DNA from 4 places in the Paraburkholderia sp. J69-1 genome. Region 1 is predicted to be linked to each of the others. Evidence: predicted binding sites of a transcription regulator. Region 1 holds the regulator's gene; each other region holds the start of a gene.
The links. The regulator HrcA, encoded in region 1, represses chaperone genes, less so after heat shock. The targets are predictions, from matches to a motif close to TTAGCACTCNNNNNNNNNGAGTGCTAA.

Region 1 (7,327 bases):
GAACGTCGTTGAATAGTAAAAAAGGGAACGAAGCGCGGACCATCTGGACCTGCTGCCCGCGGCACGTTGCGCCAGCGCGACAGATGCTTCGTACATTGCGACAGCACATGGGTGCCGGATCGCCTGTTTCAAGGGCTTCCCAGCGCTTTTTTAGACAAACATCAAAGCGCCGAAACTGCCCGTTACAACCATTACTGCAGCGCGGAAAAAATCGGATTGAGTGCGCCGCGCGGCTGACCTACACTCAGGAACAGGTGCTGCTCCAAGGGTGTTTACCCGGAGCTTTCAGCACCCCACCGAACCGGTCCGCACGCACCACAACGGGCCATCTGACTGGCCGTTTTGCAGCGATCCCTTGGGGAGTACCGTGAAACTGACCTTTGCCATCTCGGTGGTCGCTCTGGTACTCATCGCCGGAACCACCACCATCTGCATGTCCGGCGCCGTGAACGACAACACCACGGAATACGGGAGCGCGCACGCCACCATGGAAGCGCTCTTCAATCCTCACGCGAAAGTTTGTCGATAGTGCGCCGGTCGCGCTTGGTCGGCCTGCCGTGCAACGCGGAGGCCGGCTCGCGAAAGATCCTGCGCCTCTCCTGTTCGGCCGCGCGCCTCGTGCGGCCTTCCTCTGTTTCCGCATAAAGCGACTGCGCGATGCTCGCCGGGCCGCGGACGTCGCAGATTCCCAGCACATCCACTTCCCATCGCACGTGATCGATCTCGATTTCGACACGATCCCCCACGCGCACGTCCTTCGACGCCTTCACGGCTTCGCCGCCAATGCGCACATGGCCCTTGCCGACGGCGTCCGTCGCCAGCGAGCGTGTCTTGAAAAAGCGCGCCGCCCACAGCCATTTGTCGATGCGCAGACGCGCGCCGGGTTCGGTGGAAATCTTGTAGTTCATACGTGACGCTCTGCTGACAATCCTCGTGCTGGACCCGGTGTCTTGCGACTCGATCAGGCCACCGCGCCCGCATGCGCCGGCGCCTGCACCGGCCAGCCTTGCAGGTTCTGCGCAACGATCTCTCCCAGCGCTGAAATCCACGCGGGCGAGTTGTTCAGGCACGGAATCCGATGGAATTCCTTGCCGCCGCCGTGCAGGAATTCGTCGCGCACTTCCATGCCGATTTCCTCGATGGTTTCGAGGCAATCGGCCGTAAAACCGGGACAAAACACATCGGCGCGACGCACGCCGCCCTGCCCCAATTCCTTGAGCGTGGGCGCCGTGTAGGGCTGCAGCCATTGCGCCTTGCCGAAGCGCGACTGGAACGTCACGCGGCATTCGACCGTCGAGAGACCCAGCGCATGCATGAGCAGCGAAGCGGTCTGCTGGCATTGGTCGTGATACGGATCGCCGAGATCGAGCGTGCGGCTCGGCACGCCATGGAAGCTGAGCACGAGGCGGTCGCCGGACGCGAAATCGGGCCGGCCATGCGCCTGCCAGTACTGCTGCACCTGAGCCGCCAGCGCGCCGATATAGGCCGGATGGTCGTGATACGCACGCACCGTGCGGATTTCCGGCTGGTTGCGCATACGCCGCAGTGCAGCAAAAGCGGCGTCGAAAGCGGTGGCCGTGGTCGACGCCGAATACTGCGGATACATCGGCACGAGCAGGATGCGCTCGGCGCCCGCGAGCTTGAGCTGATTGAGCATCGCGGGGATGTCGGGCGTGCCGTAGCGCATCGCGTAATCGACGAGCACGGTGTAATCGTTGATGTGCAACAGATGGCGCAGGCCGTCGGTCTGCTTTTGCGTGTGCACGCGCAGCGGCGAGCCTTCGGGCGTCCAGACCGCCGCATATTTCTTCGCCGACGAACGGCCGCGCAGCGGCAGAATCAGCGCGCGCAGGATCACCTGCCAGATGGGCGCAGGAATCTCGACCACGCGCGGATCGGACAGAAACTGCGCGAGATAGCGGCGCACGGCGCGCGGCGTGGGCGCGTCTGGCGTGCCCAGATTGATCAGCAGCACCGCGACACGATGCGCAACAGCGGACTGCAGGGGCCGCTCCAGGTCGAAACGCATAGGCGATCAGAGACGCCACGCGCGGGGCGCGGCAACGGTTGCACAAGTGCGCATTATAGCGGCCACGCCGATGGCCAACTGAGCGCGCTTGCGGCGCGAACCCGCACGCTGGCCATTCGGCCAATGGCGCGGCGCGCCGCTTCGGGCGATCATGCTGGCAGGCGGTGAGGGGAAACGCGACGGCAAACCGGGAAGCGACAGGAGCGCGGGTATGTCAGTTCTGGCTAAGCGTGAGCGAAAGCAGCCGCGCGGTGATATCCACAATCGGAATCACGCGGTTGTAGGCCATGCGCGTCGGCCCGATCACGCCCAGCGTGCCGACGATCTTGCCGTTGACTTCGTACGGCGCGGTCACCACGCTCATTTCCTCGATCGGCACGAGTTGAGATTCGCCGCCGATGAAGATCTGCACGCCTTGCGCGTGGCTGGACACGTCCAGCAGTTGCAGCAGGCTGGTTTTCTGGTCGAACACGTCGAACAGCTTGCGCAGGCGCGCCATGTCCGACGAAAGATCGGCCACTTCGAGCAGGTTGCGCTCGCCGGAGATCAGCACGGTCTCGCCGGTATCGGTGTCCTCGGTACTGGCGGTCACGGCCGCGTGCATGAGGGTGGTCATGTCGCCGCGCAGGGCGTCGATTTCCTCGCGCAGGCGGCGGCGCACATCGTCGAAGGAGAGACCCGCGAAATGCGCGTTGATGTAATTCGAAGCTTCGATCAGCTCGGAAGGCGTGAAGTCGCGCTGCGTCGCCATGATGCGGTTCTGCACGTCGCCTTCGGGCGTGACGATGATCAGCAAGATGCGCTTGTCCGACAGGCGCATGAACTCGATCTGCTTGAACACGTGGCTGCGGCGCGGCGTGAGCACCACGCCCGCGAACTGCGAAAGGTTCGACAGCACGCTGGCTGCCGCCGCCACCACCTTCTGCGGCTCGCCGGGGCGCAGCGTGGTCTTGACCGCGCGCGTGAGGGCGTCTTCGTCGGCCGAGGGCTCGACGGTGAGCATGGTGTCGACGAACAGACGATAGCCGCGCGGCGTAGGCACGCGCCCGGCCGAGGTGTGCGGGCTGGAAACGAGTCCCAGCTCCTCCAGGTCCGACATCACGTTGCGGATCGTCGCCGGGCTCAGTTCGAGGCCGGAGAATCGCGACAGCGTGCGCGAGCCAACCGGCTGACCTTCGGCGATATATCGCTCGATCAGCGTTTTGAGGAGGGTTTGTGCGCGGGGATCTAGCATGACTGAAAATTCTAGCCTAATGCCGGGTTGGCGGCGAGTCGGGGGTGCACGCCCTCACGTGCAAGGCGCCGCCGGATGGGGCGCGCGCAGGCTTTTGCAGGAGCGATGCGGTGCGCTTCGCCGTCATCCGCGGGTCATGCGGATGTCAACGCCGTGTCACCGCCTTATGCGCAGCGCGCCTGAAAATCAGCCGCTGGCCCGCCCCGGTTGGGCGGGAGCGCGGTTCCCAGGTTCTTTTCATGCACTGACTATGGTGTAATGCCGGCATGCAGATCCAGAAGATCCAGAGCCAGTTCAAAACGGTTGCGCTCGTTGGGCGCAGCAATACGCAAGGCATCGGCGAGCCGCTGACGGCGCTCGCCCAGACCATCTCGCAGCGCGGCTTCGAAGTTGTGTTCGAAGCACAGACCGCCCAGGAGATCGGCGTCGCAGGCTATCCCGCGTTGCAGATCGCCGAAATCGGCGCGCGCGCGGATGTCGCCGTGGTGCTCGGCGGCGACGGCACGATGCTCGGCATCGGCCGCCAGCTCGCGCCCTACCGCACGCCGCTGATCGGCATCAACCACGGGCGGCTGGGCTTTATCACCGACATCCCGTTCTCCGACATGCAGGAAGTCGTGCCGCAACTGCTCGCGGGCAGCTTCGAGCGCGAGGAGCGTTCGCTGCTCGAATCGCGCATCATGCGTGACGGCGACCCGATCTACCACGCGCTCGCCTTCAACGACGTGGTCGTGAACCGCAGCGGCTTTTCGGGCATGGCGGAACTGCGCGTGCACGTGGACGGCCGTTTCATGTACAACCAGCGCTCGGACGGCCTGATCGTCGCCACGCCCACGGGCTCGACGGCCTATGCGCTGTCGTCGCAGGGGCCGATCCTGCATCCGCAACTGCAAGGCATCGTGCTCGTGCCGATCGCGCCGCATGCGCTCTCGAACCGCCCGATCGTGCTGCCCGACGACTGCAAGGTGAGCATCCAGATCGTCGCGGGCCGCGACGTCAACGTGAACTTCGACATGCAGTCGTTCACGGCCGTCGAACTCAACGACGTGATCGAAGTGCGCCGCTCGCGCCATACCGTGCCCTTCCTGCATCCGGTCGGCTACAGCTATTACCGGACGCTGCGTCAGAAACTGCACTGGAACGAGCCGCCCGCACTGCAGAATCTGTCGAGCGAGCCGCAGGACTGACGCACTCCCCGATTCGCGGATCGCGCGCCGGGCCGTAGTGCGTATGACGGCGAACCGTGCGCGCAGCCGCGATCAACCAGAACATCGAACCGGCGCCATCGCCATCCGCCAGATTCAAGACGCCATGCTCCGTCATCTCTCGATTCGCGACTTCGTGATCGTCGCCGCGCTCGACCTCGAATTCGACAGCGGCTTCACCGTGTTTTCCGGCGAAACCGGCGCGGGCAAGTCGATTCTTATCGACGCCCTGGCGCTCGCGCTCGGTGCGCGCGCCGATGCTGGCGTCGTGCGCACGGGCGAGAGCCGCGCCGACATCACCGCCGAATTCGACGCGCCGCCGCACGTGGCGGCCTGGCTCGACGAGCAGGCGCTCGCCAACAGCGATGGCGAAAACGGCGTGATCCTGCGCCGCGTGGTCGACAGCAACGGCCGCTCGCGCGCCTTCATCAACGGCACGCCGGCCACGCTCGCGCAACTGCGCGACATCGGCGAACGGCTGGTCGATATTCACGGCCAGCACGCGCACCAGTTGCTGATGCGCCCGGACTCGCAGCGCGAACTGTTCGACACGCACGCGGGCCTGACCGAACTGGCTGCGCGCGTGACGCGCGTCTGGCGCGATGCCCGCGACGCGCGCTACGCGGTGCAAACTGCCCAGTCGCGCGACCGCGAACTGCAACTCGAACGCGAACGCCTCGCCTGGCAACTGGCCGAACTGGACAAACTCTCGCCGCAGCCCGGCGAATGGGAAGAAGTGAGCGCGGAGCACACGCGCCTGTCGAATTCGGCGAACCTGATCGAGGGCGTGCAAGGCGCGCTGGTGGCGTTGTCGGAATCGGACGAAGCGATGATTTCGCAGTTGAATTCGATCGTCTCGAAGCTGCGCGATCTGGCCGAAGTCGATGGCGCGCTCGGCGACGCGCTTGCCGCACTCGAACCGGCCACGATCCAGCTTCAGGAAGCGGCCTACTCGCTCTCGCATTACGCGCAGCGGCTCGAACTCGATCCGAACCGGCTCGCGCAGGTCGAAAAGCGCCTCGACGCGCTGCATTCGGCATCGCGCAAATTCCGTTTGCAGCCGGAAGCGCTGCCCACCGAACATGCCTCGCGCCGCCAGCAACTGGCGCTGCTCGACGCCGCATCGGATCTCGACGCCTTGCGCGCAGCCGCCGATAAGGCCAACGAAGCCTATCTCGTCGAAGCACGCAAGCTATCCAAGGCGCGTGCCGGCGCCGCACAGGCACTCGGCGCGGCGGTCACGCAAGGCATGCAGGAATTGTCGATGGCGGGCGGCAGCTTCGAAGTCGCGCTGGTGCCGCTCGGCGGCAATAGCGGCAACGGCGAACCGGTCGGCGGCGCGCACGGTCTGGAGCAGATCGAGTTCCGCGTCGCGGGCCACGCGGGCGTGCCGCTGCGCCCGCTCGCGAAGATCGCCTCGGGCGGCGAACTCGCGCGGATCAGCCTTGCGCTCGCCGTGATCGCGAGCGCCGCGAGCCCCACGCCCACGCTGATCTTCGACGAAGTGGATACGGGCATTGGCGGCGGCGTCGCCGAAGTGGTCGGGCGTCTGCTGCATCAACTCGGGCAGGCGCGCCAGGTGCTGTGCGTCACGCACTTGCCGCAGGTGGCCGCGCGCGGCGATCAGCACTTCCAGGTGGCGAAAGCCGGCGACGGCAATGGCGGCACGGTGTCGGCGGTCACGCCGCTCGATAAAACCGGCCGCGTCGAGGAAGTCGCCCGCATGCTCGGCGGGCTGGAAATCACCGCCACCACGCGGCGGCATGCGAAGGAGATGCTGGCGGCTTGAGGTTCAGCGTCCGCCAACGCCCTCACTCCCCGCCCCGCTCCCCGAACACCCGCTTCCACAGCGCCAGCACGACCTCGCGCTCGCGCTCCACACGCGCCGGGTCGACGCGCGCCGTCTCCATGCCGTCGAGCCGCAGTTGATGCTGCAGCTTCCGGTACAGCCGGTACGCCGCGCCGATCGTATCGGCTTCTTCCTCGCTCATCAGCCCGAAGCGCGACACTTCGCGCACCAGCGCAATATTGCCGGTATTGCGGATCAGCTCCGGGTCCTGCGCCGCGTGCAGCAGCACCCAGTACTGCACCGTGAACTCGATATCGACCATACCGCCGCGATCGTGCTTGAGATCGAATAGCGCCGTGCGATTCGGATGCCCCTCCTGCACGCGCTGACGCATCTCGACGATCTCCTGCGCAAGCGGCGCCGCATCGCGCGGCGTCGTCAGCACCTGCACGCGAATCGCCTCGAAGGCATTGCCGATGGCCGCATCGCCCGCCGAAAAGCGCGCGCGCGTCAGCGCCTGGTGCTCCCAGACCCACGCCGTATTGGCCGCATCGCCTTCGCGCAACTGATAGCGGCGGAACGAGCCGAGATCGGTCACGAGCAGGCCCGATTCGCCATTGGGCCGCAGCCGCAGATCGATGTCGAACAGCGTGCCCGCGCCCGTCGCCGTGGTCAGCCAGGTGATCAGGCGGCGCGCGAAGGCCGCGTAGATTTCGGCGGCGCGATCGTCCTCGTCGTCATAGAGGAAGATGATGTCGAGGTCCGACGCGTAGCCCAGCTCCTTGCCGCCCAGCTTGCCGTAGGCGATCGCCGCAAAGCGCGGCACGTCGCGATGTCGCTTCGAAAACTGCTTCCAGACGGTTTCGATGGTGACGTCGAGCACCGCATCGGCGAGTTCGGAAAGCCGGTCGCTCACGTGTTCGACCGACAGCCGCCCGGCCAGGTCGTTGAGCAGAATGCGGAACACTTCGGCCTGGTGCGCGTGACGCAGCAGGTCCATCTGCTGCTCGACATCGGCGGCGGCGCTCATGCGCGCACGCAGCAGACGCGAGAACTCGGGCCAGTCGAAC
Region 2 (7,327 bases), 190 kb from region 1:
CATCCCCGACATCTCCAACTTGACCCGGAGCAGCGCGCGCCGCCGGCTCCGCCCCACGCTGCCATGAACGCCCCCGAATCCGCCGATACCAACGCCCCCTTCTCCTGCGCCCGCTTCATCAAGGAGATCGGCCGCGGGCCGCACGGTGCGCGCTCCTTGTCGCCCGACGACACGCACGCGCTCTACGCGGCGATGCTCGACGGCCGCGTGTCCGATCTCGAACTGGGCGCGGTCCTGCTCGCCTACCGCCTGAAGGGCGAAACCGCCGAGGAACTGGCCGCGATGCTGGCCGCCGCGCACGCCTCGTTCGCGCCGCTCGTGGTGGCCGGAGGCGACTATCGTGCGGTGTCGATTCCGAGCTACAACGGCGCGCGCAAGCAGCCCAATCTCGTGCCGCTGCTCGCGCTGCTGCTCGCGCGCGAAGGCGTGCCGACGCTCGTGCATGGCGTGGTCACCGATCCGGGCCGCGTCACCAGCGCGGAGATTTTCGCGGCGCTGAACCAGCCCGCCGCCCGCGATCATGCGCAGATCGAAGCGCAACTGGCCGCTCAAAAAGTCGCGTTCGCGCCGATCGAAACGCTCGCGCCGCAACTCGCGCGGCTGCTTTCGCTGCGTCGGCGCATGGGTGTGCGCAACTCCACGCACACGCTGGTGAAACTGCTGCAGCCGTTCGCGCTGCCGGGTCTGCGCCTCGTCAACTACACGCATCCGCCGTATCGCGAAAGCCTGAGCGCCCTGTTCTCGGCGCACCCGGATGCCGCCGTGGGCGGCGCACTGCTCGCGCGCGGCACCGAAGGCGAAGCCGTCGCCGATACGCGTCGCCAGGTGCAGGTGGACTGGCTGCACGATGGCATCTGCGAAACGCTGATCGAGCCGGAGCGTTCGTCGCCGGACGCGCCCGAAGTCGATCTGCCTGAAGCCCGCGACGCCGCCACGACCGCCGCGTGGATCGCCGAGGTGCTGCGCGGCGATGCGCCGGTGCCCGACGCCATCGTCCGTCAGATCGAGACGATCAAGCGCATCGCCCGACGCTAAAGCCTGCGCCGCATCAATTCGCCGAAAGCCGCGCGGGGCGGGCGACCCGCGCGATTGCGAAAGCTACATCGGCGCGCTTCGTCGGCCAACTTCCGGCATCTTCCCGCCGCCGATCTGTCAATTCCCTGTTGACACGCGCATCCGCCCTGATTTACATTGGACGAATGCGTTCCTTCCCGAACACCCTCCGCATTGCCCACGGCCTACTATCGGCCCTATCGCTACGCCTAGCCTAAAGCTGGTGTAGCGCCGCAACGACCACCTCTCCGGTCACCGCGGTCCTCCCAAAGCAGTTCTCGCAGTACCCCAAATCCGCTGTATCTCTACAACCTGTCGTCTGCATTCGTCCGCTTACCGTTCGGACGAGTCGCGAGGTCAAAATGCACGTTGCATGGGCATCGTTCACGTCCGCTTTCGCCGCGCCGGCTACCGCCGTCACCGTGGCCGTCTTCTTCGCGTTCGAGGTTGCCGCCCGAACGCGTGAAGTTTCGCGCATCGTGCTCCGTCGCCAGCCCGCCAGCCGCCCGCTGCCGACCGCCATCGCAAACGACACCATGAAGAACGAGGCTCGTCATGTTGCGTAATCCCGCCGAGAAATACCGCCCTTTCCCCGCCATCCGCCTGAACGGCCGCAAATGGCCGACGCGCACAGTCGAACGCGCGCCGATCTGGATGAGCACCGATCTGCGCGACGGCAACCAGTCGCTGATCGAACCGATGAGCATCGAGCAGAAGACCGAATTCTTCGACATGCTCGTGGCAATCGGCTTCAAGGAAATCGAAGTCGGCTTTCCGTCCGCTTCGCAAACCGACTTCGATTTCGTGCGCAAACTGATCGACGAAAAGCGCATTCCCGACGATGTCACCATCGAAGTGCTCGTGCAGTCGCGTGAAGACCTGATCGCACGCACCTTCGAAGCGCTCCAGGGCGTGCCGCGCGCCATCGTTCACCTCTACAACGCGATCTGCCCGTCGTTCCGCAAGATCGTGTTCGGCCAGTCGCAGGATCAGGTGAAGGCGCTCGCCGTCGAAGGTACGCGCATCATCCGCGAATTCGCCGACAAAAACCCGCAAACGCACTGGATTTACCAGTATTCGCCCGAAACGTTCAGCATGACCGAGCTGACCTTCGCCCGCGAAGTCTGCGATGCGGTCGCGCAGCAGTGGCGTCCGACGCGCGATCACAAGATGATCGTCAATCTCCCGGCGACCGTCGAAGCGGCCATGCCCAACGTCTACGCCGACCAGATCGAATGGATGGACCGCAATCTCGCGTATCGCGACAGCATCGTGCTCTCCGTGCATCCGCATAACGATCGCGGCACCGCCGTGGCCGCAGCCGAAATGGCCTTGCTCGCGGGCGCGGATCGCATCGAAGGCTGCCTGTTCGGCAACGGCGAGCGCACCGGCAATGTCGACATCGTCACGCTCGCGATGAATCTCTACACGCAGGGCATCGACCCGGGCCTCGATTTTTCGGATATCGATTCGGTGCGCCGCATGGTCGAGCGCTGCAATCAGCTTCCCGTGCATCCGCGTCATCCGTATGCGGGCGACCTCGTGTTCACGGCGTTTTCGGGCTCGCATCAGGACGCGATCCGCAAGGGTTTTGCCGTGCAGCAGCCGGATGCCGTGTGGGAAGTGCCCTATCTGCCGATCGATCCGGCCGATCTCGGCCGCAGCTACGATGCGGTGATCCGCGTGAACAGCCAGTCGGGCAAGGGCGGCGCGACGTATCTGCTCGAACGCGGCATGGGCTTCACGCCGCCGCGCCGCGTGCAGATCGAGTTCAGCCACGCCGTGCAGAAGGTCACCGATACCTCCGGCGAAGAAATCACCGGCGAGGCGATCTGCGCGCTGTTCGCGAGCGAGTACTTCGAAACCGAAGGTCCGGCGGTTCATGCGGGTGCGGGACGTGTGCGCTTCGAGGGTCGCGATGTGGCGACGCCCACCGCCGCGCAGATCGACGAAACGCACGCACAGGCCGTGGCGACCGCGATTGCCGCAGCGGCCGGCGAAAGTATCGAGATCACGTCGTATGAAACCGCGCGCACGGCGCAAGGCGGCACCGCGGTGTTCGTGGGCGCCCGCGTGGGCGGCCAGACGCTGCGTCACGGCGTAGGGGTCGCGGACGACGCGGCGCATGCCGTCGCCGCCGCCATCGTCAGCGCGGTCAATCGCGCGGCGTGGCAGGACATCGACCGCCGCGTCGCGGCTTGAGCCTGATCCTGATCGACGGATTTAGCCAGTTTTAGAAGCAGTATCAGCAGTCAGGAAGGCGGCGCCGTTGAGCGCCAGCGGCATAACGGGCCGCTGGCGTGCGCCCGATCCACTTAACGTGCGGAATCGGCGAGTGGACTTACCGGTCGTCACTCGAGAGCACAACGCGTCGCCTGCCACGCGAGCAGACGCCAGTGGCCATCCTCCTGGGTCTGGATCGCGGTATAGGCAATCGGATAAAGCAGCGCGCCATTGTTGGCTTCCATCTCGATGAGCGCGCGGCCCGAGATCAGACAGGTCTCGGTGCCCACCGGCAGCACGTCCTGCGACTGGATCTCGATCTGGCGATAGCGGCGGCGCCCCGCCGTAATCGCGTCGATAAACTGCTGCTTGGTTTCGCGCTTGCCGTTCGTATGCACGAAGGTCGCGCTATCGGAAAGAAGCTGGTCCAGCGACGAGCCGTCGCCATCCACCATCGCGCGGAACCGCTCGCGCTCCAGTCCGCGAATCGCATCGATTACTTTCGCCGCCATTGCTCGAGCCCCTTGCGTGCGAGCCAGCCTGACTCCGCCTACTCACACCTAAGATTTACCCCACGCGCCTGGCTGAAATTTATACCAGGATTTCGCGCATGGATACTTGCGATCAAAGGCAGCGCCCTTATATAAGTGGGCAAGCGCACACGCGCTACGTGAATGCGCGCTCCAATGCCGCAGCCGAGCACTTTCAGATAATTCCGATGTCTATTGATCGTGCTCAGGAATCACAATGCCTGCCCTTCTTCTGACCCGCTTAAACGCCGTTTAAGACCAGATTAAGAACTGCTCGCTACGATAAGAATCGTGGCAAACATTATTCCGAAGCAGCGCTATTCCAGCCCTTTTTCTCCTCCGTTTCCGGTGTGGAAGCGGTCCAGTTCTAGAGTCTTTCTTCGGCCCGCCGATGTGCGCGGACCCGTCCGGGCCGCAGGCCCCGTGCAGCTTGCCTGCCAGCGTTTCGCTGAAATCTATTGATACAAGTTTTCGATAGCATCAGTGGAACCATGAAGCCCCTACAGACTCCAAGTAATTAGCACTCACTGATTCAGAGTGCTAACATCCACCGTGGAGTCGCTGTCTGACTTTTGCAAGATTCCTGAGGAGTTCGCTACGTGAGCAACGCAATGACCATGACCCTTCCGAATATGCTTAGCCCGTCGTCGGCCAAGGCCGGGGGTTCGGGTGTACTGGCGCTCGCGAACGCTTCCATGCTGCCCGGCCAGCTGGGCAACATCGACGCCTACATTCAGGCCGTGAACCGGATCCCGATGTTGACGCCGCAAGAGGAGCGCCAGTTCGCGACCGAGTTCCGCGAGCAAAACAATCTTGAAGGCGCGCGCCGCCTGGTGCTTTCGCACCTGCGTCTCGTCGTCTCGATTGCGCGCAATTATCTCGGCTACGGCCTGCCGCACGCCGACCTGATCCAGGAAGGCAACATCGGCCTGATGAAGGCCGTGAAGCGCTTCGACCCGGAGCAGAACGTTCGACTCGTGTCGTACGCCATGCACTGGATCAAGGCCGAAATCCATGAATACATCCTGCGCAACTGGCGCATGGTGAAGGTCGCCACGACCAAGGCGCAGCGCAAGCTGTTCTTCAACCTGCGTAGCCACAAGCAGGGCCTGCAGTCGTTCACGCCGGAAGAGATCGAAGGCCTCGCGCAGGAACTGAACGTCAAGCGCGAAGAAGTCGTCGAGATGGAAACGCGTCTGTCGGGTGCCGACATCGCGCTGGAAGGCCAGAACGACGACGGCGAAGAATCCTTCGCGCCGATCGCCTGGCTGGCCGATTCGCACAACGAGCCGAGCGCCGTGCTCGCCGCCCGTTCGCGCGACCGTCTGCAGTCGGACGGCATCGCCAGCGCACTGGAAGCGCTCGATGCGCGCAGCCGCCGCATTATCGAAGCGCGCTGGCTGAACGTCGAAGACGACGGTTCGGGCGGCTCGACGCTGCACGAACTGGCCGACGAATTCGGCGTGTCGGCCGAGCGTATCCGCCAGATCGAGGCAAGCGCGATGAAGAAGATGCGCACGGCACTGGCCGAATATGCCTGATCGACAACGGCGCGGGTCTTAAGACTCACCTCCCGCGCCAGGCTTCGCCACATACAAGCCCCGCTCACTGCGAGCGGGGCTTTTTCTTTTTGCGCGCACGGACAACGCGACGTACAACTTCGCGCCGTCGTTTTGCGTTCCCTCATAAGATATTTTCGAGATGATGCCGCCCTATCCAAGGAAGGCAGCGGTAAAGGTGTCGCGCAGTTTTGCATTCGACCCTGTCAATCTGACCTATAACATCTGCACGCAATGCCTTAGCAGTCCGTAGTAGTTAGCAAACGAATCATCGATAAAAAAGGGAGAAGCGAGCGTTCGCGACGCTGACAACCAGCGCCGGCGCTCCGGAAACAGGACACAGGAAGGAGCCATCCGTCGCCATGCTTTCCACTTCCGGCCAGTCCCGCCGTATGCCCACGGAGTTGGGCGCGCGCGTGCTTCGTTGGGCGCGCGGCCCGACCTTCGCGCGCGACATCGTGCTCGTCCTGATCTTCAAGCTCGCGCTGCTGATGGCGCTGAAGTACGCATTCTTCAATCATCCGCAAGCCGAAAACATGTCGATGCGGCCCGCGGAAGTCGCACAGGCGATTCTTTCCGTGCCCGTGCCGCCCGAGTCGACTCCGCCGCAAGCGCACCAGGGGGACCACCATGCCCATTAGCGAAACTGTAGATCTCTCGCGCCTGCAGTTCGGCGTCACGGCGCTCTATCACTTCCTGTTCGTCCCGCTCACGCTGGGTCTTTCGTGGCTGCTCGTGATCATGGAATCGGTCTACGTGATGACCGGCAAGCAGATCTACAAGGACATGACGCAGTTCTGGGGCAAGCTCTTCGCGATCAACTTCGTGATGGGCGTCACCACCGGCCTGACGATGGAGTTCCAGTTCGGCACCAACTGGTCGTACTACTCGCATTACGTCGGCGATATTTTCGGCGTGCCGCTCGCGGTGGAAGGTCTGGCCGCGTTCTTCCTCGAATCGACGTTCGTCGGCCTGTTCTTCTTCGGCTGGAACCGCATGACGAAGGGCGGCCATCTGATCACCACGTTCTTTGTCGCGCTGGGCTCGAACCTTTCCGCGCTGTGGATTCTGATCGCCAACGGCTGGATGCAGAACCCGGTGGGAGCTTCGTTTAACTACGAAACCATGCGCATGGAACTCACCAGTCTGTTCCAGGTGATCTTCAATCCGGTCGCGCAGGTGAAGTTCGTGCATACGGTGTCGGCCGGTTATGTGACGGCGTCGATGTTCGTGCTGGGCATTTCCTCCTGGTATCTGCTGCGCCGCCGCGATACCGAATTCGCGTTACGCTCGTTTGCCATCGCCGCGGGTTTCGGACTGGCATCGACGCTCTGCGTGATCGTGCTCGGCGACGAATCGGGTTACCGCACCGGCGAAGTGCAGCAGATCAAGCTCGCCGCGATCGAGGCCGAATGGGACACTGCTCCGGCGCCCGCGCCCTTCACGCTGTTCGGCATCCCTAACCAGAAGGAACAGCGCACCGACTACGCGATCCGCATTCCGTATCTCATGGGCATCATTGCGACGCGCTCGATCGACGAACCGGTGATCGGTCTGCGCGATCTGATGGGCCGCGCCGAAGTGCGTATCCAGAACGGCATGCTCGCCTACGCCGCGCTGCAAAAGATGAAAGACGGCAGCGCCGATAACGACACCCGCGCCGTGTTCGAAGCGCACAAGGCCGACCTCGGCTACGGCCTGCTCGTGAAGCAGTTCGCGCCGAATGTCGTCGATGCCACGCCCGAGCAGATCAAGACGGCCGCGAATCACTCGATTCCGCCGGTCGCGCCGGTGTTCTGGTCGTTCCGCGTGATGGTCGGTCTGGGCATGCTGCTCCTGCTGACCTTCGTGCTGGCGTTCTGGTTCTGCGCGCAGCGCTCGCTGCTGCAGGACAACCGGCGCTGGTTCCTGCGCTGGGTCGTCTGGGCGATTCCGCTGCCGTGGCTCGCCGCCGAGTTCGGC
Region 3 (7,327 bases), 120 kb from region 1:
ACCATGATCGCGCAGCGATCGCCTGGCTGCAGACCCCGATCCCGCAGGACGGTAGCGAGACGGGCCGATCGTTCGTTCAGATCGGCATAGCGCTCTTCGCCAGTGGCGTCGATGGCGGCGAGACGATCGCCGAACCTCGCGCAGGTGGTCTCGAACTGCGCAATTACATGAAGTGCCTGGCCAGCGTCGTTTGCCTCGCCGCCTGAAATTCCGTCTCGATGCGACATTTGCCGGTCCCCCAATCGTTTTGATCGGCTATTGGAAATTGCTGGATCGTCGATTCGTCACCGCCGCTGTGGTGGCTGATTGCACCCCGGCGAGTTCACGACGTAAGGAAAGCCCCGTTACTGCGCTGCCTGCGCGCGCCCCTGCTCATACGGCGGGTGCGAAATTTTCTGTAAGTAAAATTTAAGTTTGAGTGCGCGGGCTGTCCGTTCGCCGACGCACACACGAGCGTGGCGGCAGCACGACACTGCGGATGACCCTTACGCAATGGGCGAGAGGAGGGCATTGGCGAGGCGATAAAGATGCATCCTTGCGGGCTTCTGTGCGCTGCCACACAGATCGCGTGCCTGGGTGCGTAAGGGGCGTCAGTTCTTGAAGACGAGCGACCATGTCGCGTCCCGGGCCGCGACTGCGCCGGCGCAATTCGCGATCGTCGTGAGCGCGCGAACGCGCCAATGCGTAGCTTCGTTCGCATCGCCCGCGACATAGCGGGGCGTGGTGTCACCACGTAGCGAGAGATCGAATTCGAAATGATCGGGCGGCAATACAAAGCCGGTGCCGAGTGCCTTCAGACAGGCTTCCTTGCGTGCCCAGGTTTCAAAGAAAATCGCCTGGCGCTGCGGGTCGAATAGCGCGTCGAAGTGCGCGCGCTCGCGCTTCGCGAAAACTTCGACCGGCATACTTTCGTCGAACGGGCGAATGCATTCGATATCGATACCGATCTCTAGCCCGTTCGCAATGGCGAGTGCTGCGGTGTTCTCGCTGTGGCTCAGGTTGAAATGGAGCGTCCAGTTATCGGGCTGGCTCGCGCAGAAAGGCTTGCCTTCCGGGCCATAGGCGAGCGTGAGTGCCTGTGGCGCGAGATCGAGATAGTCGCCAAGCAAGCGGCGCAGTTGTCCACGTCCCGCAATGAAACGACGACGGTGGCGCTCGAAACAAAAATGGCCGGCGCGCTCCTGCTCCTCGCGCGATAGCGTCTCCCAATACAGGTCGCGTTTGGCGTCGTCTACATCGAGGTTCCACTGCCAGACATGCACTTCGTGCGCAGCGGGCGGTGCGAGAGTCGCGTAAAACATTGTGAGCCTGTGCAGAAGGGGCGAACTGAACTGATGACACAATCGTGGCCCGATTCTATAAGGCGCAACTTTGCATTCGATGTGCGCCTGCGCGCTGTTTTCGTGCGATCCCCCATGATTGTTTGAGGCCCCTTCATTCTTCGTCCGAAACTCGCGCAGTATTGTTGGGCAGCCCACGGAAGCGATATGGACCTCGTTATACGATGGCGTAGTTCGCTCGGTTGTCTGGCCACAAGCGTTTGCAACGGAGCCGATCGTTTTGTGCAGCTTGTGGCGGATTCGCACCGCGCAACCCAATCGCCTGGCCGTTGTCGTACGTCTGCCGTGCGTTTGCCTGGTATGAAAGTAACGACTGTGTATTCGCTTCAGTCTTGCTACGGTCGTGGAAATCAGCAATACCGATAGTCTTTGCGACGCGATACGAGGCACCGCGAGCAAGTTTCGACTGCTTTTTTTCAAAGTTATCCGTTGTATGCGATTCCGAACGGCGCCGATGCGCGTGTTCTGGAAGAAATACGCCATGTGCCCGCGCCAGTAAGCCGGACGGCAGTGCTCATTAGTGGGCGGAATTGAGTTTTTTCATTTCTTCTCATGAAAACGTATGCTCGCGTAATTAATTGTAATTAATTGCGGTGGACGGTAATGCGCAGTGGAACGCTATATCGATCGACGAACGGATTCTCATTCAATGCTAATGGTTAGGATTGCGATGCAAATTGAGTGATGTTGTCGTTCGTGTGAAGAATTCTTCGAAATCCAGATTCGAGGTGCGGAATGCGCGGCGATTTAGACGGCGCCTGTAACGTCAGTGTGGTGATTCCACACTACAACAGGCTCGATTTGCTTTGGGTCGCAATCGAGTCCATAGCCAGCCAGACGGTGGTTCCATGGGAAATTATTGTTGTTGATGATGCGTCCGCTTCTCAATTCGAACTACCGAGTCATTGTGGCGCAGACATCAAGCTGCGGCTGATCCGGGAAACAAGGAATCGCGGAGCCGCATGGTGCAGGAACAAAGGTATCGAGGAAGCAACTGGTGATCTCATCGCCTTCCTGGACGCGGATGATCGGTGGCTTCCCGGCAAGCTCGAGCGGTGTATTGCAGAACTCGGTCCCAAACCGCCGGACCACGAAGCCAGAGTGCTGTTTAGCAACGTCATGTTGATTGACGGAAACCAGCGCATGCCGGGAAACGCGATCCCCTACGACGGTCAGTCGATGCTCGATTTCATCCTGCTGGAGGGCGGCTATATTCAGACGTCGTCCATCATGATGTGGCGTCATCAGTATCCGCTCATCAGTTTCGATGGACTCTTGCGCAGACATCAGGATTGGGATTTTGCGATACACGCAGACATACTCGGATGCAAATTTATCTACGTGCACGATACACTTTCTGAGTATTCGCTGAATGGTGGCGGCTTGAGGATTTCCGAAGTGCCGGGCTATGAACCCAGTCTGGTATTTTTTAATAAATACAGAAGAATAATGTCGAAGCGGCACGCCTCTTCATTCATATTTGATGTGCTGATTTACAAGAGACTAAGTGTGATGTTGCGGTTCGGCATTGTCAGCAAGATTGTGCTTGGCGAAATCAATATGCCCGATAAGGGCTGGCTGCCTTTGTTCGTGAGATTGATCGTTGGCAGGGACGGGGTGCGTGTCATGAAGAAGCTGAGGCAAAAGATTCAGATTCGGGATTATTCCGCCTGAGTGCGACGGCGCGTCCCAGCCTGGATGTCGCTCGGGGAGTGTATGTCGGCGCACAGAGGATGGGCGGCCGCTCTGCTTTAATCGTTTTTGCATCGGCGAAAGACAGGTTTTGCGCAGACGCCGCAAGCGATCATAAAAGTGGTGCGTGACTGACACGGTCCGATTCTGGGGGTGAAATGCGTCAATTTGTTCGCGATCTGTTTTACGGCTCCGTTGCCGATAGACAGGTGAATTTGCCCCTGCCCCCGACGCCGCTGGCGAGCGGGCCGCTCAAGCTCAATATCCTTCTGCTTGGCACGTGCGCAGTCGACATGCTCGTCAAGCGCAGCGCTAATTCCGGGCACACCATACGGCATGTGCTGATGGGCTCGAAGCGCCATACGCTCGTGCCTGCCGCCGCACCGGACGACGACGTGGCCGTGGTCGGACTCACCTTGCGGCATATCCTGAGCGAGGTGACACAAACGCCGGAGCCCGAAGTCGACATGGTATTCGCCCGGCTTCGCACGGAGGAAGAAGCGCGCGTGCTTCTGGAGCGCACGGAGGCAATGCTCTCGCAGCAGGTCACGGAGATCGCCAATAAAATCCCGGCGATTCCCGTGCTTTTCCTGTCTTTTTTCGAACCTGGCTTCAATTACATGGGCGACGTGATCGATCCATTCGATCCCACTTCGCCGGCGTATCTCGTGCGCGAAATCAACCGCCTTTTGTCTCGTGCGGTGCGCAAAACCAATAACTGCTTCTTCCTTGATTCCAATGAGATTCTGAATTTCATTGGACGCCGCCACTTGCAGGACGACGTGCTGGCCAGTAGCACGCACGCTTCTTTCATCAACGATTGGGATTTCAAGCTTGACGCAAACCGGCTGAACGCACCGAAAGCGATCGGCAATATGCTCACCTATGAAGTCGCGGCGCGCGAATATACGCTTTTGCTGCTTTCCAGAATCGAAACCATCTACAAGGTCGCGAAGCAGCGAGATCCGGTCAAGCTGATTGTCGTCGACCTGGACGACACCATGTGGCGCGGTGTTGCCGCGGAAGGCGAAAGCATGGGCGTGGACCAGCGCATCGAAGGCTGGCCCGTCGGGCTCGCTGAAGCCTTGCTGTTCTTCAAGAAGCGGGGCGGTCTGTTGGCCATCTGCAGCAAGAATGACGAAGCACCAACCATTGAGCGGTTCAACGCAATCTGGCGCGGCGCGATCACATTGGATGATTTCGCCAGCGTACGTATTAACTGGCAGCCGAAATCGCAAAACATCCGCGAGATTCTCAAGGAAGTCAATTTGCTGCCGGCGAACTGCGTTTTTATCGACGACAACGATCGCGAATTGTCCGAGGTGAAAGCCGCAATTCCGGAAATACGCTGCCTTGGCGGTAATCACTATGACTGGAGGCGCATCGTTCTGCGTTCGTCTGAAACGCAGGTGCCTTTTGTGAGCGAAGAGTCTTCGCGGCGGACCGAGCTGGTGCGCGCCATCTCGCAGCGCGAGAGCCAAGCAGATGTGCAGAGCAGTGTTTCGCGCGAAGAGTGGCTTGCCTCGCTCAAACTGCGTCAGTCGTTTTTCCTGATCGAGAGTCCGCGATCCAAGTATTTCGATCGTGCCTTCGAACTGATCAACAAGACGAATCAGTTCAATACGACGGGCAAACGATGGGAAAAGTCGGAGTTCGAGGCTTTCCTGCGCCAAGGCGGGTATTGCGTCGTTTCGTCGTTGCGCGACAAACTGATCGACAACGGCATTATCTCAGTCTGTCTGATCAAAGGTAGCAGTATCGTTCAGGTGGTGTTGTCGTGCCGTGTATTTGGGTTGGGCGCGGAACTGGTAGTGGGTGCGGTTGCGACGCGCCTGGCGCTCAAGTCGCGTAGCGAGGTGACGGCCGAACTCATCGACACCGGCAGGAATGCGACCTGTCACGATTACTTCGAACGGATTGGTTTCGCGAAAACCAAGGATGGCTTGTACACGCGCACGGCAAATGAGCCGCCGCGCTACATCGAGATCGAAAACCTTGGAACGCCGGAGTTTCCGCCGGTCAAAATCTAGGAGACACTTTCGTTACAGATGCCAGGGCGAGGGTTTGATCGCTGTTCATTGCAGCGGTATCTCTTCGCTCAGGCACATCACCCTCACTAGCACATTCGCTGCGGTCTCTAGCGCCGACGACCTGACTTCCGCGTGGTCCATCCTCAACGATCGAGCCCTAATATCGATCGATCTCAGGAATTTCCCCAGGTTTTTTTCCTTCCGATTACGCGGCGAGTGTGATTACGTCGTCGCGCTGGCCATGAAATCACGCCATTTTTTTCTGGTCGTGGCCTGTATTAGTGATGTAACTCCCTGTTTTTAAAAGAAAAATGAAAAGATTGCGTGCGCCTAGGTGCTCGCCGGCCGGCCGTCGGAAGGCTCGTTCTGGGTATTCACATTTTCCTCGCTCCCCCGTTCTTGAATTTGTCACTACGCGTCCATATAATTAGCACTCACCACATGAGAGTGCTAACAACGCTCGGTGTACAAACATCTCTGGCTGGCAGCTTCGCCAACCAGGTTTTCTTGAGTCTCTTCAAGTCCCAATCAAGAGAGAGGATCTATCCATGAACCTTCGTCCTTTGCATGATCGCGTGATCGTTAAGCGCCTGGATCAAGAAACCAAGACCGCTTCGGGCATCGTGATCCCGGACGCAGCGGCAGAAAAGCCGGATCAAGGTGAAGTCCTGGCCACGGGCCCGGGCAAGCGTGACGACAAGGGCTCCCTGATCGCACTCGACGTCAAGGTCGGCGATCGCGTCCTGTTCGGCAAGTACGCTGGCCAGACCGTCAAGGTCGATGGCAGCGAACTGCTCGTGATGCGCGAAGAAGACATCATGGCCGTGGTGCAGAAGTAAGTTCAGCCCACCGCACATTCATCAAGAATTCAAGGAGTTAGAAGATGGCAGCTAAAGACGTCGTGTTCGGCGATTCCGCCCGTTCCAAGATGGTTGAAGGCGTGAACATTCTCGCCAACGCAGTGAAGGTCACGCTGGGTCCGAAGGGCCGCAACGTGGTCCTCGAGCGCTCGTTCGGCGGCCCGACGGTCACCAAGGACGGTGTCTCGGTCGCGAAGGAAATCGAGCTGAAAGACAAGCTCCAGAACATGGGCGCGCAAATGGTCAAGGAAGTCGCTTCCAAGACCAGCGACAACGCAGGCGACGGCACGACGACGGCAACCGTCCTCGCGCAATCGATCGTTCGCGAAGGCATGAAGTACGTCGCATCGGGCATGAACCCGATGGACCTGAAGCGCGGCATCGACAAGGCAGTTGCTTCGGCAATCGAAGAACTGCGCAAGCTGAGCAAGCCCTGCACGACCAACAAGGAAATCGCGCAAGTCGGCTCGATCTCGGCGAACAGCGATTCGTCGATCGGCGACCGTATCGCTGAAGCGATGGACAAGGTCGGCAAGGAAGGCGTCATCACCGTTGAAGACGGCAAGTCGCTGCAAGACGAACTCGAAGTCGTCGAAGGTATGCAGTTCGACCGCGGCTACCTGTCGCCGTACTTCATCAACAACCCGGACAAGCAAGTCGCCGTTCTGGACAACCCGTTTGTCCTGCTGTTCGACAAGAAGATCTCGAACATCCGCGATCTGCTGCCGATCCTGGAACAAGTCGCGAAGGCTGGCCGTCCGCTGCTGATCATCGCTGAAGACGTCGAAGGCGAAGCCCTGGCTACGCTGGTCGTCAACAACATCCGTGGCATCCTGAAGACGGTTGCTGTCAAGGCTCCGGGCTTCGGCGACCGCCGCAAGGCCATGCTGGAAGACATCGCGATCCTGACCGGCGGTCAAGTCGTCGCGGAAGAAACCGGCCTGACGCTCGAAAAGGCAACGCTGAACGAACTCGGTCAAGCGAAGCGCATCGAAGTGGGCAAGGAAAACACGACGATCATCGACGGTGCAGGCGAAGCCGCAAGCATCGAAGCGCGCGTCAAGCAAATCCGCACGCAGATCGAAGAAGCGACGTCGGACTACGACCGTGAAAAGCTGCAAGAGCGCGTTGCCAAGCTGGCAGGCGGCGTTGCAGTGATCAAGGTTGGCGCTGCGACCGAAGTCGAAATGAAGGAAAAGAAGGCACGCGTGGAAGACGCGCTGCACGCAACCCGCGCTGCCGTTGAAGAAGGCATCGTCCCGGGCGGCGGCGTGGCACTGATCCGTGCTCGCGTTGCTGTGACGGGCCTGAAGGGCGCCAACGCAGACCAGGACGCAGGTATCAAGATCGTCCTGCGCGCAATGGAAGAGCCGCTGCGCCAGATCGTCACCAACGGTGGCGAAGA
Region 4 (7,327 bases), on a different contig from region 1:
CTGGCCCGCTTTGCCGATCGGATCGAACCGCGCCGATCACGCCCCCTTCGATTTCGATGGTGGCCAGCGCGGGCGCGCCATCGCGTTGCGGCCAGTCGCGCGGCAGGAGCCAACGCGGCAGACGCGCGCCGGTGATGGTCGTGACGAGAGAGGTCGTCATCGCGGTCACAGTTGCAGCGTGAGCGATGCCGACCGGCAGCCGCCGCAACAGAGCGCTACGTGGTTCTCACGGTCTGCGGCGTCGAGGCAGGCGTCGCCGTGCACCGGCTCGCCTTCGCTGTATTCGACCACACAGCTCCCGCAGATGCCCTGCTCGCACGCGGTTTCCACTTCCACGCCGTGTTCGCGCAATGCGTCGAGCAATGTCTGGCCGCGCTGCAGCGCGATTTGCCGCGCGGTGCGTGCGAGGATCAGTTGTGTTGTCGCCGCTGCCGCTGTTTCCGCAGGCGCGGCCCCGGTGTCGCGCGCGCGTGCTTCGCTATTCGCATCGGCGGTGAAACGCTCTTCGTGCCACTGCGCATCGGACACGTTCGCGCATTGCGTGCGCGCCCAGCGCACGAAGCCAGCCGGCCCGCAGCAATAGACGTGTGTGCCCGACGGCAGAGCACCGCTCAGACTTACGAGATCGACGCTCTGTGCATCGTCGAAATGCAGCGCCACCTGCGCCTGCCACGGCCCCTCGCGCAGTAGACCGGCAAACGGCAGATGCGCCGCGCTGCGGCTGAACTGCGCGAACGTGAACGACGCGCCTTCAGCCGCAAGCCGGTGCGCCATCGCCACCAGCGGTGTCGCTCCGATCCCGCCGCCGATCAGCAGATGATGCATCGCGTGCCCCGCGAGCGCGAACAGGTTGCGCGGCGCGCCGATCGTGAGACGAGCGCCCACGTTGACCGCGTGCAGCGCGCGCGAGCCGCCGCGGCCCTGCGTTTCAAGCTTGACCGCGATGTCGTAATGACCCGTGAACGCGGGATCGCTGCACAGCGAATAAGCGCGCGTGAGACCGGGCGCGACCTCGACCATCACGTGCGCGCCCGGCTCGAAGGCCGGCAGCGGCGTGCCATTGCCCGCGCAAACGCGCAGCAGCCGGATTTCGCCGGTGAGATTCGTGGCCTGCGTGACCACGACGTCGATGGGATGGCGCTGCACGATGCTGGACATGAGCTTTTATTTGACCGAATGGTTTGTTCATTCGGTCAATAAGCAACGGTCATGCCAAGCTGCTTGAGGCCCGGCTCAAGCAGCGCCAGAAAGGCATAGCTACAGGGAAGTTGCGGCGAAAATCGACGTGCGGCGGAGCGTGCGGGCCGCTCTGCGAGAGCGACTCTGGCGCGCACCCGACGGGGGCACCGCGCGCCAGATCAGGGACATCGCCCTATTTTGAAGCAGGCGTTTCGGCGTGCTCGCGGGCAATGCCGCAGCCCGCGAGCACGAAGCCGACGAGTTCTTCGAGCACGTGCTCCTGGGTCTTGCGGGAGCGCAGCGAGGTGTCCAGCATCTTCTCCGCCTGCATCGCGTAGTCGGCGTAATACTGGGTCATCGCCCACATGTGCATGATGAGCAGGCGCGCGTCGAGCGTGCGGATGCGCCCTTGCTTCACCCAGCCCTCGATCATCGCGACCTTGCGGTTCGTGCTGGCAATCGCGTCGGGCCAGAACTGCGCGAGACGATGACCGCCGCTCAGCAGTTCGGTCGTGAAAATACGCGAAAGCTCGGGATTCTTGAACGTGAACTTGAGCTTCTCGCGGATGTATTGCGCGAGGATTTCGGCGGGCTCGTCCGACTCGCCCTCGAATTCGAACAGCCGCGCCCAGCTTGCCATCAGGTCGCCGAGTACTTCGGCGTAGAGCGATTCCTTGTCGGCAATGTAGTAATGGAGCGACGACTTGGTGAGCCCCGCGCGTTCCGCAATCGCCTGGGTCGAAGCGCCCGCGAAACCGTGCTGGCTGAACTCCGAAATGGCCGCGCGGCGAATGGTGTTCATTACTTCGGTGCGGCTCTGGCGCGCTTTGTCCGGCCTCGTGGTCTTAGTCATGTAGTGAACGTGAGCATCACGCAGATGCGGGATCGCACCGCCATTGATTGGGCGTCTATTGTAGCTGGCAAGCGCCGACCCTCTGGTAGCGGGCCGGATTTACGCGCGCCCGTACCCTCACAACGACGGTTCCGCGAGTTCAGCGTCTGGCCATTTTCCACTTTTATGATCTGCCCTGTCATCGATTCTGCCTTAAGCAGCATCAACGCCGTTTCGGCAATGTCCTGCGGAGTGGAGACCCGTTGCAAGGCCAGACTTCCCGCTAACATTCGCATTTTTTCCTCATTCCCTGCCCACCATCTTGTTGCGACTGCGCCGGGCGTCACGCAATTGACCCGGATCGCTGGAGCCAGCGCACGCGCGAGTGATCTGGTGAGTCCGTGAACGGCTGATTTGGATACCGCGTACGGCAGTGAAGACCCACAACCGGTTTCGCCGGCTATGCTGCCAATGTTGACGATGGCACTGCCGGGACGCCTTCTGAGGTAAGGTGCAGCGGCCCGACAGCAATGAAACGTCCCTTTCACATTGACTGCGATGAGCGCGTCCCAAATGTCGCTGGAAATGGCATCCATATCCTCAAAGCGAAGCTGTCGGGTAGTGCCGGCATTGTTGATCAGATAGTCAATCCCATCAAAAGCGTCAGCAACAGCGAGTGTCATCGCTTGCACGTCAGATTCTTCTGCGACATCCGCTTTCAGCGCGATGGCCCGGCCACCGCTCCCGGAAATCGATTCCCTGGTCGCCAGCGCCTCGTGTTCGCTTTGTGAAGAGATAATCGCCACGGCCGCGCCTCGATTTGCCAGCGCTACGCCGTCGACACACAGTACCAGGGCGTTGGTCGGTGGACTGGACCCCGAGCGCCGATTCGATCATTCAGAAGGTGGCCCGGCTATGCAAAGTTATTTCTGGGACGGAACACTAGTTTTCACTGACTTTGCTGCGTTAGCAATTCCGCCTGTTCCGATTTCGCTCAAGCACAACCGACGCCCCTTGAATCCCATCTGAGTCAGCGCATCGAGGGCAAACCTCGAGCGTTCATCACCTCGACGACCTCGCACATTTCCACGGCAACATGGAGATAGATCGGCGTGGGGCCGTTACCAGCGCACGCGCTAGACCTCGGCGACACCGGTCAACCGAGGCGTGCGCCGCGTTCTGCTACCGCTGCGGCAGCGCTCAGAATCCAAGCTCCGGGCCGCCGGGTCCGCCAACTGGCGCGCCCTGGGCCGCGGCCTTCGGCGGCTCATAGACCGTCGCATCGGTCGTCAGCAGCAACCCTGCTACCGAAGCCGCATTCTGCAGGGCCGTGCGCGTCACCTTGGTCGGATCTAGCACGCCCTTTTCCACCAGGTCGCCGTATTGCCCCGTCGCCGCGTCGTAGCCGAAGTTACCCGCTCCTTCCGAGACCTTTGCTGCCACCACGCTCGCCTCTTCGCCCGCATTGGTCACGATCTGGCGCAGCGGTTCTTCCAGTGCGCGTAGCACGATCTTCACGCCGGCCGTCTGGTCTGCGTTGGCGCCCTTCAGATCGAGAATCGCCTGGCGCACGCGGATCAGCGCGACGCCGCCGCCCGGCACAATGCCCTCTTCCACAGCCGCGCGCGTTGCGTGCAACGCATCGTCGACGCGATCTTTCTTCTCCTTTACCTCGATTTCGGTCGCTCCGCCCACCTTGATGACGGCCACGCCGCCAGCCAGCTTGGCTACGCGCTCCTGCAACTTTTCGCGGTCGTAATCGGAGGTCGCTTCCTCGATCTGCAGACGAATCTGCTTCACGCGCGCCTGGATGGCGACTGCCTCCCCAGCACCGTCGATCACTGTGGTGTTCTCTTTGCCCACTTCAATACGCTTGGCCTGGCCCAGTTCTGCGAGCGTGGCCTTTTCGAGCGTGAGGCCGGTTTCTTCGGCGATAACCTGTCCGCCCGTGAGAATCGCAATATCTTCGAGCAGCGCCTTGCGGCGATCACCAAAGCCCGGCGCCTTCACCGCCACTGTCTTGAGCACGCCGCGAATATTGTTGACGACGAGTGTCGCAAGCGCCTCGCCCTCGATATCCTCTGCGATCAAAAGCAGCGGACGCCCCGCCTTGGCCACCTGCTCCAGCACCGGCAGCAGATCGCGGATATTCGAGATCTTCTTGTCGAACAGCAGGATGAACGGATTGTCGAGTTCTGCAATCTGCTTGTCCTGATTGTTGATGAAGTACGGCGATAGATAGCCGCGGTCGAACTGCAGCCCTTCCACGACGTCGAGTTCGTCGGCGAGCGACTTGCCGTCTTCAACGGTGATCACGCCTTCCTTGCCCACGCGATCGATCGCCTCAGCAATACGCTGGCCGATCGATTCTTCGCCATTTGCGGAGATGGTCGCGACCTGGGCGATTTCCTTGCTCGTGGTGGTGGGTTTGCTGATCTTTTTCAGTTCCTCGATGGCGATCGTGACCGCCTTGTCAATGCCGCGCTTCAGATCAAGCGGATTCAAACCTGCCGCCACATATTTCTGTCCCTCGCGCACGATCGCCTGAGCGAGTACCGTTGCGGTGGTCGTTCCGTCACCAGCGGCGTCGCTGGTTTTCGAGGCCACTTCCTTGACGATCTGCGCGCCGATGTTTTGCAGCTTGTCGGCAAGCTCCACTTCCTTCGCCACCGACACGCCGTCCTTAGTCACAACAGGCGCGCCGAAGCTACGCTCGAGCACGACGTTGCGGCCCTTGGGACCGAGCGTGACTTTGACGGCGTCGGCGAGAATATTCACACCTTCGATCAGTTTCGTGCGGGCGATATCGCCAAATACAATGTCTTTGGATGCCATGATGGTTTTCTCTTTCAGGCGTTCAAGCGGGATTTATTGATTCACGACAGCGACGATATCCTCTTCGCGCAGCACCAGCAGTTCGTTGCCATCGACTTTCACGGTCTGGCCAGCATATTTTCCGAACAGCACGCGGTCGCCGATATTCAGGTCGGTGGCGATGCGGCGGCCATCGTTGTCGCGGCGGCCCGGCCCCACGGCGATCACTTCGCCCTGGTCCGGTTTTTCAGCGGCGCTATCGGGAATCACGATTCCCGATGCGGTGCGGGTCTCCTGGTCGAGGCGTTTGACGATCACGCGATCGTGCAATGGGCGCAGGCTCATGGCGTCTTCCTTGGCATATTGGGTAATGACTGGCACTCGCCTCATGCAAGTGCTGATGAAAAGCCGAGTATAGAAAGATGTTTCTGTGTGCTCCAATAACGGATTGGCACAACGATATGATCGAACTTATGGCATTCGATATCAGTGTTCCGAGCTGATTTCGCCGCTTATGTCCGACTTGATATTCGAGACCCAGGCGGCAGCGCGGCGGCGGATACGCTGGACATTGGCACGTCGTCGGGCAGACGGCAGATCGCGGCGCTGTCTGGCATCCAGCCAGCGGGCGGCCATTCACGCGTCCGGAGAGGATCGGTCGCGCTCGCAAGCATGTCTGGATGCCCGGCAAATCGCCCCCACCACATCACGCGACGTCATCACGATCGAATTGACAATAACGCAGATACGCCGCGATCCTGCCCGCCACATGATGCCAATAAGGAATATTTATATTCAATCAATATTTAAAGTTCGCATGAACAAATGCTAGGCTGCGCCCCATAGCGATCTATTAACAGGAGCCATCATGAGCATCGAATTCATCGGGATGATCCAGCAGCGCAAGGTGTCGGAGACCCACCAGGCGACGGGCCCCGCCATCGACATCGATTACGTTCGCGATTTCGCCCAGACGCACGAACGCGCGGGTTTCGATCGCATCCTGGTGCCGCATAGCTCGAGCAGCCCCGATGCCGCGCTCACGATCGCGTACGCCGCAAGCGTCACCTCGCGCGTACATTTCATGCTCGCGCATCGTCCCGGTTTCGTGGCCCCCACGCTGGCCGCGCGTCAGCTAGCCACGCTCGATCACTTTTCCGGTGGCCGCCTGGCGGTGCATTTCATCTCAGGCGGCAGCGATGTAGACCAGCGCCGCGACGGCGATTTCCTGAGCCACGACGAACGCTACGCGCGCACCGACGAATACCTCCAGGTGCTCAAGCGCGTCTGGACCGAAGACAAGCCATTCGACCACGAAGGCCGCTTTTATCGCTTCGAGCAGGCGTTCTCGGAAGTCAAGCCGCGGCAGCAGCCGCATGTGCCGATCTATTTCGGCGGTGCATCGCCGGCGGCGCTCCCGGTTGCCGGCAAGCATGCCGACGTGTACGCGCTGTGGGGCGAATCGAAACAGGGCGTGGCCGACCTGATCGCCCGCGTGCGCGCCGAAGCCGCGAAACACGGCCGCGAGTTGCGATTCTCCGTCTCGTTCCGGCCGATCCTCGCCGATACCGAAAAAGCCGCGTGGGAGCGCGCGGAGCACATCCTCAACGAGACGCGCCGCCTGCGCGCGGCCCAAGGTCTCGTCAAGGGCGGCCCGCTCGAAAGCGAAGGGGCGCGTCGCCTGCTGGGCGCAGCCGGTGACGGCGTGCGTGCGGACGACCGTTTGTGGACCGCGGTGGCGAAGGAGATCGGCGGCCGATCGAATTCGACCGCGCTGGTGGGTACGCCGGAACAGGTCGCACAGACGCTTGCCGAATATCATGCGATTGGTGTCACCACGTTCCTGATTCGCGGTTTCGATCCGCTGGAAGATGCAGTCGACTACGGCCGCATGCTGATTCCCGCCACGCGCGAACTCACTGGCGACGTGCGAGCCGCCGCCTGAACGCTGCAAAAAACGCCCCCGAAAACAAGGAACGACATGAGCGCGATCCTCACCCATTCCCGCAGCAATCAAGCCAGCGACGCCGCACCGGCGGACTTCCGGCACGCCCCTATCCGCAAGTTCTGGTTCGACGACGACGCAGAACCCGCGCGCACGGTCGCCGAAGAACGGCGTCATCGCCAGGCTCGCCTGGCCGGCGCGTTCCGGCTGTTCGCGCGCTTCGGCTTCGATCAGGGTTTGGCGGGCCACATCACGGCGCGCGACCCCGAATGGCACGATCACTTCTGGGTCAACCCGCTCGGCCTGCATTTCGGCCGCATCCGCGTGTCCGATCTGCTGCTGGTGAACCGCCACGGCGAGATCGTCGTGGGCGAAGGCCCCGTAAATCAGGCTGCTTTCGCGATCCACGCGGCGATTCACGAAGCGCGTCCCGATGTTGTTGCCGCCGCGCACACGCATTCGCTTTACGGCAAGGCGTGGTCTACGCTAGGCCGCACGCTCGATCCGCTCACCCAGGATGCCTGCTCGTTCTACGAGGATCATGCGCTGTTCGACGA

Region 2: a site for HrcA is predicted at 4,324-4,350, ahead of rpoH (RNA polymerase sigma factor RpoH). Genes of this name have one in related genera too.
Region 3: a site for HrcA is predicted at 5,490-5,516, ahead of U5A67_RS01595 (co-chaperone GroES). Genes of this name have one in related genera too.
Region 4: a site for HrcA is predicted at 5,200-5,226, ahead of groES (co-chaperone GroES). Genes of this name have one in related genera too.

What each region holds. Positions count from the first base shown of each region.
Region 1 is NZ_CAJMZG010000001.1:224,408-231,734, reverse strand. Features, by position in the region: gene U5A67_RS01130 (hypothetical protein) at 368-529, shown strand; gene U5A67_RS01125 (RNA-binding S4 domain-containing protein) at 501-908, opposite strand; gene hemH (ferrochelatase) at 962-2,029, opposite strand; gene hrcA (heat-inducible transcriptional repressor HrcA) at 2,244-3,263, opposite strand; gene U5A67_RS01110 (NAD kinase) at 3,530-4,450, shown strand; gene recN (DNA repair protein RecN) at 4,575-6,257, shown strand; gene glnE (bifunctional [glutamate--ammonia ligase]-adenylyl-L-tyrosine phosphorylase/[glutamate--ammonia-ligase] adenylyltransferase) at 6,280-7,327, opposite strand, start outside.
Region 2 is NZ_CAJMZG010000001.1:31,612-38,938, reverse strand. Features, by position in the region: gene ybiB (DNA-binding protein YbiB) at 64-1,035, shown strand; gene U5A67_RS00195 (hypothetical protein) at 1,416-1,619, shown strand; gene leuA (2-isopropylmalate synthase) at 1,609-3,255, shown strand; gene U5A67_RS00185 (nuclear transport factor 2 family protein) at 3,405-3,788, opposite strand; gene rpoH (RNA polymerase sigma factor RpoH) at 4,406-5,347, shown strand; gene cydP (cytochrome oxidase putative small subunit CydP) at 5,728-6,006, shown strand; gene U5A67_RS00170 (cytochrome ubiquinol oxidase subunit I) at 5,996-7,327, shown strand, end outside.
Region 3 is NZ_CAJMZG010000001.1:343,133-350,459, forward strand. Features, by position in the region: gene U5A67_RS01575 (non-ribosomal peptide synthetase/type I polyketide synthase) at 1-227, opposite strand, end outside; gene U5A67_RS01580 (4'-phosphopantetheinyl transferase family protein) at 591-1,301, opposite strand; gene U5A67_RS01585 (glycosyltransferase family 2 protein) at 2,076-3,014, shown strand; gene U5A67_RS01590 (HAD-IIIC family phosphatase) at 3,191-5,062, shown strand; gene U5A67_RS01595 (co-chaperone GroES) at 5,611-5,901, shown strand; gene groL (chaperonin GroEL) at 5,946-7,327, shown strand, end outside.
Region 4 is NZ_CAJMZG010000024.1:113,216-120,542, reverse strand. Features, by position in the region: gene U5A67_RS33405 (amidohydrolase family protein) at 1-160, opposite strand, end outside; gene U5A67_RS33400 (PDR/VanB family oxidoreductase) at 166-1,158, opposite strand; gene U5A67_RS33395 (TetR family transcriptional regulator C-terminal domain-containing protein) at 1,373-2,032, opposite strand; gene U5A67_RS33390 (SDR family oxidoreductase) at 2,029-2,838, opposite strand; gene groL (chaperonin GroEL) at 3,212-4,846, opposite strand; gene groES (co-chaperone GroES) at 4,880-5,170, opposite strand; gene U5A67_RS33375 (hypothetical protein) at 5,312-5,461, opposite strand; gene U5A67_RS33370 (LLM class flavin-dependent oxidoreductase) at 5,694-6,770, shown strand; gene U5A67_RS33365 (class II aldolase/adducin family protein) at 6,807-7,327, shown strand, end outside.